Regions from separate parts of the Luteibacter sp. 3190 genome, predicted to be linked through region 2. Evidence: riboswitches for the same ligand, from Rfam matches in the RefSeq annotation. Region 2 holds a riboswitch; the other holds the start of a gene.
What was found. A riboswitch is a leader RNA that binds a small molecule or an ion and turns the genes downstream of it on or off. The one in region 2 is predicted to bind cobalamin.
Positions count from the first base shown of each region.

Region 1: it holds a riboswitch for cobalamin, as region 2 does, so the genes downstream of both, J2X58_RS14495 (TonB-dependent receptor) here and J2X58_RS15505 (ribonucleoside-diphosphate reductase subunit alpha) in region 2, are expected to answer to the same signal.

Region 1 covers NZ_JAVDUO010000003.1:358,138-364,043, reverse strand. Annotated here, with positions in the region: gene J2X58_RS14500 (TonB-dependent receptor) at 1-2,795, opposite strand, end outside; cobalamin riboswitch at 3,142-3,382, shown strand; gene J2X58_RS14495 (TonB-dependent receptor) at 3,532-5,412, shown strand; gene J2X58_RS14490 (efflux RND transporter permease subunit) at 5,540-5,906, shown strand, end outside.
Region 2 covers NZ_JAVDUO010000003.1:597,640-603,545, reverse strand. Annotated here, with positions in the region: gene J2X58_RS15515 (SDR family oxidoreductase) at 1-672, shown strand, start outside; gene J2X58_RS15510 (response regulator) at 726-2,660, opposite strand; cobalamin riboswitch at 2,823-3,035, shown strand; gene J2X58_RS15505 (ribonucleoside-diphosphate reductase subunit alpha) at 3,203-5,710, shown strand; gene J2X58_RS15500 (ribonucleotide-diphosphate reductase subunit beta) at 5,878-5,906, shown strand, end outside.

The DNA.
Region 1 (5,906 bases), 240 kb from region 2:
CGGTATTCGGCGTTGAGGTCGAGGTTCCAGGTGTACGGCAGGCGGCCCTTCGAACCGCGCGGCGACGGCTGGAGCCCGCACTCGAAGTACGAGGCGCCGTAGTCGATCGCGTCGACCGGATCGACACCGATGCAGTTCTTCGGACGACCCGTCGCGACCGCGAGATTCGCACCGAGCAGCCATTCCGGCGTCGCCTGCCAGTAACCGTACGCCTTCAGCTGGTGCGTGCGATCGTTGGGCAGCGGGCCGTTCGTGTACTGCATGATCTCCGGCGCGTCCCAGTCCTGCGTGACGGACGGATCGAGCTGGCCGATATCCGACTTCAGCTGGCCTTCCGAGTTGCCGTAGCTACGGGAGAACGTGTAATCGACGCGGCCGTACCAGTCGTTGGCGAAGTGGTGCTCGAGGTAGAGGTCCAGCGAGTAGTAGCTACGCTTGAGATCCGGGAACTTCACGCCCGCCGGCGAGGTGAAGTCGTCCTTGCGCAGATCGAACGGCACGTAGTTGCCACCGCCGACGTCGACGAGGAACGTGTTCGACTTGCCCGGATTGAACAGGTAGCAGCCCGGCAGCGACGCGTTGCTGATGTCGATACCGTTGCGCGCGGCGTACGCTTCGAACGGACGCGAGTCGCAGAAGTCGTCGATCGAGCTCTTCAGCTTGCGATACGTGGCCTTGGCGCCGAAGCTCCAGTCCTCGTTGATCGCCTTGTCGAAGCCGAGGATGTACTCGTCCTGGTAGTACGCGTCGATGTCCTTGGCCGCGACCGTCTTCGGGTCGAGCGGCGTGCCGTCCTCGCCGTTGAGGTAGCGGCGGCCACCGAGCTGCGTGGTGCCGGTCGGCTCGCCGTTCGCGGCGACGCCCGTGTACGAGTAGTACTCGCTGTAATAGGTGGACGCCGAGGCGCCGCGGATGGCCACGTTCGACGGGATGGCGAGGTGGTAACGACCGGCGTTCGCGTACACCTTGAAGGTCGAGTCGCCGAACACGTCCCAGGTCGCGCCGATGCGCGGTGCGAGCTGGTGGCGCTGCTTGACGTACGTCGCGCCTTCGCCGTTGATGTTCTTGAACTGTTCGTTACGCAGACCGAGGTACAGCATGAAGCGATCGGTCATCTGCCAGTGGTCTTCGATGTACTGCGCTTCCTGCTCGGTCTTCACGCCCGCGCCGGTCTGGAACAGGCGCTTCTCGACGAAGTAGTCGTCGCCGGGCGGCGGCACGATGTCCGGACGGTTCGGCACTTCGCCGGCGTCCTGGTAGACCCAGCGATAGCCGCCTTCGTAGATGTTGCCGGCGTACGATTCGAGGGTCTGGTTGTCGACACCGACGCGGACGTCGTGGTCGCCGATGCGGTACTCGACGTCGAGGCGGTAGCCGTGCGTCTTGTCCTCGGCGCCTTCGCCGAGCACGGTACCGTTCACCAGGCCGCAGCCGACGATGGGCACGTTCACCGAGCGGCTGTCGGTGATCCACGGGCACTTCGCACTCGCAGCGTAGCCGAGGTTGCGCTCGTGGCGGGTCTTCGTGTGACCGTACAGCGCCGTCACCGTCAGGTCGTCGGTGAGGTAGCCGGTGTACTTGCCGATGTAGACGTCGCCGCCGGGCGCGGAACCCGGGCCGGCGTCGAAGTTCTTCAGATTGTCGACGCCGAGGTACGCCGCGCGGTGGCCCGTCGCGTAGTCGTACTTGTAGATGCTGCGCTCGGTGTTCGTCTTGTCGCCGAGACCCGTCACCTCGAGGAGGTGGTTGTCGGTGATGTTCCAGTCGATCTTGGCCATCCACTTCGTGGCCTTGTTCTCCTGGTAGGTCTTCTGCGGCGCGGTGATGACGCTGGTCGACTTGCTGTTCGAACGGGTGAAGTCACCCGCCGCGAACAGGAACAGCTTGTCCTTGATGAGCGGACCGCTGATGTAGCCGGTGTACTGCGTATCGGTGCTCTTGTTGCCGGAACGCGTCTGGTAGAGCGTGCCGTTCTTGCGATAGATGTTGCGCGGGCTCTGGCGCAGGCCGGCCGGCTGGAAATACATGCCGACGCCGCCCTTCCATTCGTTGCCGCCGCGCTTCGTCACGATGTTGATCACGCCGCCGGTCGAACGGCCGTATTCGGCGCCGTAACCACCCGTGAAGATCTGCTGCTGGTCGATCGCGTCGTACGGCAGGCTGGTGAAGCCGAGGCCCGTCAGCGCGTTCGTGACCGCGTAGCCGTTGATGTAGTACTGGTTCTCGGATGCCGACGAACCGCCGAACGAAGCGACGTTGCCGTAGCGGCTGTCGCCGGAGATCACGCCGGGCGCGAGCAGCGCCGCGGCGGTCACGTCGCGGGCGAGCGGCAGCTTCTGCAGCTGCTCGGACGTCAGCACCGTGCGCGAGTCGACCTGCGAGACGTCGATGGCGGGCAGCGCGTTGCCGGTGACCTGGACGCCTTCGAGCGTCTGGGCTTCGCCACTGCTGGCGACCGCGCCACCGAACGATACGTCGACGCCGCCCAGGCTCACCTGCACGTTGTCGCGCGTCTCGGCGGTCTGGCCATTGCGTTCGACGGACACGCGGTAGCGGCCGACCGGAAGCGAGCTGGCACGGTAGCGACCGTCGGCGTCGACGCCGACGTCGCGCGTGAGGCCGGTATCGAGGTTCTGCAGGTGCACGACGGCACCTTCCGGCTGCGCGACGCGACCGAAGACATTACCCGACGCATTGGACTGGGCCAGGACGGCACCGCTCGCGAAGCAGAGCGCGAGGGCTGAACAGAGGGCGGAACGGCGGATCGCTACGGCGCGATAGTCGGAACGTTGCATGTTTGTCTCCCCAGGAAACTGCAAGAAAAGCCGGTCACAAAGCGCGGACCGGACGTTGTTCTCGATTGCCGTAAACCACGTCTCGCCAGCCTGTTCCCCTCCCGGGAAATCCAGCCGCCGGGACGCATTCTCCCCGTGGCGTAATAAATCGCCCCCTTACGGCAATCTGTTACGGTTGTAATCGAATCATTTTGCGATGGTCAAGTGCATGTTAAGCCTCATCACAACAACTTGCGCTTTTTCAAGGGCTTGCTTGTTATCTGCCATCGTGCGGTAAACGTTTACGTGAATCGCGGCCAGGTCCGCTCCTACCCGTCGGCGCAGTGACTTTCGGGGCCCTGCGCGGTAGCATCCGCGCCGTTCGGGTGTCCCGCTGGCGTCGGCCAGGGGATGAAACGGGAAGCCGGTGCGCCACGTCGTTCGTGGCAAGGCCGGCACTGCCCCCGCAACGGTAAGCGTCGACGGCTGGTCCCGGTCAGGGGCCCCGTGGAACCGGTCATGCGCCACTGCGAAAGCGGGAAGGCACCGGTTCCGGCCAGTCCTGGCACGCGCGAGTCCGGAGACCGGCCCGATGAAGCGACCCGCCCCTTGTCTGGCGGGCGCTCCTGTTTCGGTCGATTCGCGGAGGGCGGATCCGGACAGCCGCCGGGTCTTGCCTCCCGTTCGCCGTTCGCTGCCCGTCCTCCTCGCGCGACCTTTCGTATGGCCGCGTCACGCGGCGGAGGAAGACGGTTCCATGAAGAAGACCCTGCTCGCGACGGCCCTGCTGTCGTCCATCGCCATGGCGCACGCCGCGGACACCCCCGATCAGCTCGATGCCGTGGTGGTGACCGCCAACCGCGCGCCGACGCCGGTGGACGACGTGCTCGCACCGGTCACCGTGATCACGCGCGAGGACATCGAGCGCCTGCAGCCGGTCGAGCTGCGCGATCTGCTCACGGGCCTGCCAGGGGTCAACGTGGCCAACACCGGCGGCATCGGCCAGCAGACCTCGCTGTTCATGCGCGGCACGAACTCCGCGCACACGCTGGTGCTCGTCGACGGTGTCCGCGTCGGTACCGTGGGTGCGGGCCTGCCCGCCTACGAGCAGCTGCCCGTCGACCAGATCGACCGCATCGAGGTCGTCCGCGGGCCGCGTTCGTCGCTCTACGGCTCCGACGCCATCGGCGGCGTCATCCAGATCTTCACCCGTCACGGGCAGGCCGGCGAGGCGCCGACACCGTCGCTCTCCGTCACCGGCGGCAGCCACGGTTACACGGCAGGACAGGTCGGGATCTCCGGCGGCACGCAACACGCCTGGTACAACGCCAGCCTCGGCGGCCAGTACACCTCGGGCATCAATGCCTGCCGCATCGGCGCGGGCACGGCGTTCCAGGGCTGCTTCACCGACGAGCCCGACCACGACGCCTACCGCACGTACAACGGCGCGCTCTCGGGCGGCTACCGCTGGGACGACGGCACCGAGTTGACGGGCAGCTGGCTGCGCAGCAAGGGCGACATCGAATACGACGGCGACTTCCAGAACTTCACCCGCCGCTCGCAGCAGGTGGCCGGCGCGAAGCTCGCCTTCGATGCGATGACCGACTGGCGCATGTCGCTGAGCCTCGGCCAGAACCAGGATCGCGCGGACAATTACCTCGACGGCGCGGACAAGACGCTCGACTTCGTCGATTACGGTGTCGACAAGGCGCGCGTGGGTTATCTGTATTCGAAGCGCAACCAGGCCACCTGGCAGAACGACTTCACGCTGGCGAAGGACCAGACGCTCTCGGTCGGCGTCGACTACCAGCAGGAAAAGCTCAAGAGCGATACGGATTACCTCAAGGACACCCGTAACAACACGGGCGTGTTCGCCCTCTACCAGGGCGTGTTCGGGCCTCACGAGATCCAGCTCTCGGCGCGCCACGACCACAACACGCAGTTCGGCAACCACACCACCGGCTCGGCGGCTTACGGCTTCCGCTTCGACAACGGCATGAAAGTCACGGCCTCGTACGGCACGGCGTTCCATGCGCCGACCTTCAACGACGAGTTCTACCCGTACGGCGCGCCGGTCGACCTGAAGCCGGAGAAGTCGCGGACCGCCGAGATCGGCCTGTCCGCCCGTCCCGGCGTGTGGAACTGGGCGGTCAACGCGTACCAGACCACGGTGGACGACCTGATCGGCTTCGACGCGAACTTCCTCCCGATCAACGTGAGCAAGGCGCGCATCCGCGGCCTCGAGGGCCAGGTCGGCGCCGATGTCGACGGCTGGCACGTGCGCGGCTACCTGACGTTCCAGCAGCCGGAGAACCGCGACGACGGCGTCCAGAAGGACAACCTGCTCGCCCGCCGCCCGCGCCGCATCGCGCGCGTCGACCTCGATAAGGACCTCGGTCCCGTCACCGTCGGCGGTTCGGTGTACTCGGCCGGCTACAGCTACGACGACGCGGCCAACACCCGCCGTCTCGGCGGCTACGCGACGGCCGACCTGCGCGCCACCTGGCACCTGGACACGGCGTGGAGCGTGCAGGGTCGGGTCGCCAACGTGGCCGACAAGCGCTATGAGACCGCCTCGTACTACAACCAGCTGGGGCGGACGTATTACCTGACGGTCCGCTATTCGCCGGTGCGCTGAGACCGATCCGGAACGGGGCACCCCTGCCTTCCGGCAGGGGCCCCACTAAAGGCACACGCGACGAAACGCGCATGAAGTCATAAAGTTCGCGGGCGCGGGGTGTCTTCCCGCGATCACAGGAAGTGTCGTGAACTTTTTCGCACCATTCATCCGCCGGCCCATCGGCACCTCGCTGCTCGCGGCGGGCCTGACGCTGGCCGGCGCCATCGCATACATGCTCCTCGGTGTGGCGGCCCTGCCGTCGATCGAGGTGCCGGCGGTGTTCGTCAGCGTCCAGATGCCGGGCGCCAACGCGCAGACGATGGCCTCGACCGTCATCGCCCCCCTGGAGCGCCATCTGGGGCAGATCCCCGGCGTCGACCAGATGTACTCGAACAGCTCGGAGAACGCCGGGTTCGTGCGGGTGCGCTTCAACCTCGATCGCTCGACGGATGCCGCGGCCCGCGACGTCCAGGCCGCGATCAACGCCGCCGCGGCCGACCTGCCGGCGGGCA
Region 2 (5,906 bases):
GAAGGCGCGGATGTCGTCATCAACTACCTGCCGGAGGAACAGAAGGACGCCGACGAGGTCATCGCGCTGCTGAGCGGCGAGGGTCATACGATCATCGGCGTGCCCGGCGACCTGGCTGACGAGGCCTTCTGCAAGGAACTGGTCGCGACCACCGTGAAGGAGCTCGGCGGCCTCGACATCCTCGCCAACGTGGCGGGTCGCCAGCAGTTCGCGAAGTCGATCGACGAGCTCGACAGCGAGTCGTTCGAGTCGACGTTCCGCACCAACGTCTTCGCGCTGTTCTGGCTCACCAAGGCCGCCATGCCGCACATGCCGCCCGGTGCCGCGATCGTGAACACCGCGTCGATCCAGGCCTATGAGCCGTCCGATATCCTGCTCGACTACGCGCAGACCAAGGCGTCCATCGTGGCCTTCACCAAGGCATTGGCGAAGCAGGCGGCCGAGAAAGGCATCCGCGTGAACGCGGTCGCCCCCGGTCCGGTGTGGACGCCGCTGCAGCCGAGTGGCGGTCAGCCGCAGGAGAAAGTCGTCGAATTCGGCAAGAACGTGCCGCTCAAGCGGCCCGGACAGCCGGTGGAATGCGCGCCCGTCTACGTGCTGCTGGCGAGCCAGGAAGCCAGCTTCATCACGGGTGAGACGTATGGCGTGACCGGCGGGCACATGTTGCCCTGAGGAACAGCGGCTAAGCCGCGGTGGGAGCACGCTCCCACCGCGATGAGAATGCCTTAACGACGCGCGATGCGGTCGATCGCCTGCATGAGATCCGCGACGCCGTACGGCTTCACGATGATCGCCGTGCGCTCGTCGCGGACGACGCCATTGGCGAGGTGATCGCCCGTGGCGTAGAGCACCGGAAGCGTCGGTTGGGATTCCCGAAGTCGCGCGGCGAGTTCCACGCCGCTGATACCGGGAAGCCCGACGTCGGCCAGCAGGACATCGATCGTCTCCGACGCATGCAGCCGGGTGGCCTCGGTGCCGTCGCCGGCCTCGAAGACGATGTGCCCGCGACTTTCGAGCATCTCGCTGATCGACATGCGGATCAATGCGTCGTCCTCGACCACGAGCACGCGCAGCGGCGCGACCCGGTCCGATTCCGCTGGAGCCACCGCCGCGATGGGATCCGCCGGGCGCTGCCGCGTGGCGAGCACGTGACGGACACGGCGCGCCAGCTGATCGCGCGTATAGGGCTTGCTCAGCAGCTCGACGCCCTCGTCGAGACGGCCGCCGTGGACGATCGCGTTCTCGGTATAGCCGGAAGTGAAGAGCACGGCGATGCCGGGCTGCCGCTCGACCGCCTTGCGCGCCAGCTCGGGACTGCGCAGCGTGCCGGGCATGACGACGTCGGTGAACAGGAGATCGATCGCGATACCGCTTTCGATGATCGAGAGCGCGCTCTGCGCGTCGCGCGCCTTGAGCACGCGATAGCCGAGGTCGCCGAGCATGCCGACGACGGTCTCGCGCACGGCGTCGTCGTCTTCCACGACCAGCACGGTTTCGTCACCACCACGCACGCCTTCCTCCTCGACCGCGACGACGCGGTCCTCGCTCTGCGTCGAACGCGGCAGGTAGATCTTCACGGTGGTGCCGTGGCCGGGTTCGCTGTAGATCTTCACGTGACCGCCGGACTGCTTGACGAATCCGTACACCATGGACAGGCCGAGGCCCGTGCCCCGTCCTTCGGGCTTGGTCGTGAAGAACGGTTCGAAGACCTGCTCGATGATCTCCGGGGGGATGCCGGTGCCGGTATCGGTCACCGCGATCATCACGTACTGGCCCGGACGCAGGTCGCCATGGGCGTCCGCGTAGGTCGCGTCCAGCAGCGCGTTGCCCGCCTCGATCGTGAGCTTGCCCTGCCCTTCCATCGCGTCGCGGGCATTGATCGCCAGGTTGAGCAGCGCGTTCTCCACGTTGCCCGGATCGATGAGCGTGTTCCACAGGCCGCCCGCGACCACGGTTTCCACCTCGATGGCCTCGCCGAGCGCGCGCCGGAGCAGGTCGTCCATGTCGCGGACGAAACGGCCGATGTTCACCACCTTGGGCGCGAGCGGCTGGCGTCGGCCGAAGGCGAGCAGCTGGGCGGCGAGCTTCGTGCCGCGCGTGACGCCGGCCATGGCGTTGGCGACGCGGCGCTCGGCGCGCGCGTTGCCGGCGATGTCCGCCCCGAGCAGCTGGAGGTTGCCGCTGATGACCTGCAGCAGATTGTTGAAGTCGTGCGCGACGCCGCCGGTCAGTTTGCCGATGGCGTCCATCTTCTGGGCCTGGCGGAGCTGGCCGTGGGTGATCCCCAGTGCCATGTCGCCGTCGCCCTGGGTCCAGCCACCATCGACCGCGCCCGCGGGCTGGAAGGTCCCGAGCACCACCGGCCCGAGGGCCTGATCGTTCCAGGCTTCGAAAGCGACCCGCCACGGGCCACCGGTCGCGGTCGCGATCTGGAAGCCGCGCGCGGTGTCTTCATCGGGCGCGGCCAGAGCCGCTTCGACGCGTTCACGCCCCTCGGCGTTCCACATCGACAGGAAGCCCCCTTCGGGCATCCGGCCGGCGGCCCACGCGTTCGCGTACAGGATGTCCCCGGCGGGAGAAAGCGCCACGAATCCATAAGGAAGCGAATCGAGCGACCGGGAGATGAGGCTGTGGTCCTGCAGCGCGAGCGACGGGGGCATCGGGCCTCTATGGGTCCGCAAAAAGAAGTTCACAGTTTATCGTCGGACCCCGGTCAACTTTGTGTAGACGACCTTCACATCGCGCGAAGGGAGGCACGGCGAGGCGTATCAGGGACATAGCAGGTGACCCCACATCTTGTGTTGACCCACCGCAGGTCCGCCTATATCGTGTGTCGCGTTGGTGTCCGGCGAGGCGCGACTGCCCGTCGGACTTAAAAGGGAATCCGGTGCGAATCCGGAACTGCCCCGCAGCGGTAAGTGGAAACGACCCCGTCATCAGCACTGGCCCTCCGGGGGCTGGGAAGCGACGGGCTAGGTCGGCCCGAAGGCCCTCGTCCACGAGTCCGAAGACCTGCCGACAGTCGGTGCCCAGCGCGGCGCCGATTCGTGGTGACGGCTTCCGCGGGGAGGCACGTCGCGGACCGGAGCGCCTTCGTGCGCGCTCCGTCGCGACCCTTTCCGCCCGGCCCGAACCGCGTCGAGACCCGTTCGAGGGAACGGGAGTCCGGACACGGCCCTGGGGCACGCCAATGACGATCACGATGGATTCCTCCGCGCGCGAGCGCACCGAGACGGCCGACGCCGCCGTCACCACTTCGACCACGGCCGCCGGCACGGCGCCGGCCGCCGGCTACCGCAACGACGCGCCGCCGGCCTTTGCCCTGACACCCCCGCACAACCCGGGCCAGATGCGCGTGACCAAGCGCAACGGCGGCCAGGAAGCCGTGGACGTGAACAAGATCGTGCGCGCGGTGACGCGCAGCGCCGACGGACTGTTCGCGGTCGACCCCATGCGCGTGGCGCTGAAGACGATCGGCGGCCTCTACGACGGCGCGACCACCCAGGAGCTCGACCAGCTCTCGATCCGCACCGCGGCGGCGCTCACCGCCGAGGAGCCGGAGTACGGCCAGCTCGCCGCGCGCCTGCTCGCCGCCTTCGTCGACAAGGAAGTGTCGGGCCAGGACATCCACTCGTTCTCGCAGTCGATCTCGACCGGCTTCGAGCTGGGCATCCTCAACGAGCGCCTCCGCGATTTCGTGCAGGTGAACGCGCGCAAGCTCAACGACGCCGTCGATACCTCCGCCTCGCGCCGCTTCGAATACTTCGGCCTGCGCACGGTCTACGACCGCTACCTGCTGCGCCACCCGACGAAGCGGTTCGTCATCGAGACGCCGCAGTACTTCTTCATGCGCATCGCCTGCGCGCTCGGCGGCAACGACGTGGCCGAGACGCTCGAGCTGTACCGCATGCTGTCGTCGCTGGAATACCTCGCCAGCTCGCCGACGCTGTTCAACGCCGGCACCGCGCACGAGCAGCTCTCGTCGTGCTTCCTGCTCGATTCGCCGCAGGACGCGCTGGAGTCGATCTACGCCAAGTACGGCGACGTCGCACAGCTGTCCAAGTTCGCCGGTGGCATCGGCCTCGCCTACTCGCGCATCCGTTCGCGCGGTTCCCTGATCAAGGGCACCAACGGTCATTCGAACGGCCTCGTGCCGTGGCTGAAGACGCTGGACGCTTCCGTCGCCGCGGTGAACCAGGGCGGCAAGCGCAAGGGCGCCGCCTGCGTGTACCTCGAATCGTGGCACGCGGACATCGAGGAATTCCTCGAGCTGCGCGAGAACACCGGCGACGACGCGCGCCGCACGCACAACCTCAACCTCGCCAACTGGGTGCCCGACCTCTTCATGCGCCGCGTGGAGACCGACGGCGACTGGTCGCTGTTCGATCCCAAGATCGTGCCGCACTTCGTCGACACCTGGGGTCCGGCCTTCGACGCCGCCTACGAGAAGGCGGAGGCCGATGGCCTCGCCGTCAAGTCGATCAAGGCACGCGAACTCTATGCCCGCATGCTGCGCTCGCTCGCGCAGACGGGTAACGGCTGGATGACGTTCAAGGACCGCTCGAACGCCACCAGCAACCAGACGGCGCTGGCGAAGAACGTCATCCACCTGTCGAACCTGTGCACCGAGATCCTCGAGGTGACCAACGAGAACGAGACCGCGGTGTGCAACCTCGGCTCCGTGAATCTCGCCCGCCATGTGGTCGACGGCGCGTTCGACTTCGACAAGCTCGCCGCGACCGTGCGCACCGCCGTGCGCCAGCTCAACCGCGTGATCGACCTGAACTTCTATCCGATCGCCACGGCGAAGACGGCGAACCTGAAGTGGCGCCCGGTCGGCCTCGGCGTGATGGGCCTGCAGGACGTCTTCTTCAAGCTGCGCCTGCCGTTCGATTCGGACGAGGCACGCGCGCTGTCGACGCGCATCCAGGAGGAGATCTACTTCCACGCGCTGTCGATGTCGAACGAGATCGCCGAACGCGACGGCGCCCACCCGGGCTTCGACGAGAGCCGCGCCGCCAACGGCGAGCTGCAGTTCGACTACTGGCCGGCCGCGACGCCGACCGGAAAGGACGACCGCTGGGCGAAGCTACGCGAGAACATCAAGGCGAAGGGCCTGCGCAACTCGCTGCTGATCGCCATCGCGCCGACCGCGACGATCGCCTCGATCGCCGGCTGCTACGAATGCATCGAGCCGCAGGTGTCCAACCTCTTCAAGCGCGAGACGCTGTCGGGCGACTTCCTCGTCGTCAACCGTTACCTCGTCGAGGAGCTCAAGACGCTCGGCCTGTGGACCGCGGACATCCGCGACCAGATCAAGCTGGCCGAAGGCTCCGTGCAGGGCATCGCCGCGATCCCGGCCGAGCTGCGCGCGGTGTATCGCACCACGTGGGAGCTGCCGCAGAAGGCCCTGATCGACCTGGCCGCCGCGCGCGGCGCATACATCGACCAGAGCCAGTCGCTGAACCTGTTCATGGAGAACCCGAACATCGGGCAGCTGTCGTCCATGTACATGTACGCGTGGAAGGCCGGCATCAAGACGACCTACTACCTGCGCTCGCGGCCGGCCACCCGTATCGCGAAGACGACGGTCAGTTCCACGGCCGCCGCGCCGGCACCCGTCGCGCCGTCGAAGGACGCGCAGGAACAGGCGGAAGCCGCGGTGTTCTGCTCGCTCGAGAACCCCGAGTACTGCGAAGCCTGCCAGTAAAGCCGGGGCTGGGGGATGGGAATGGGGGGCGCATGGACGATCGCCCGAGGGTTCCGGTGAGGCTCATGTAGCGCCACCGGCCCCGTCGGACTGCCGAGCGCAGCGCCCCCACTTCCCTTCTCCCATCTCCCAGCAGCACCTTTTTCGAATTCCGAGGCCCCACATCCATGTCCGCTTCTCCCATCACCCGCGACAC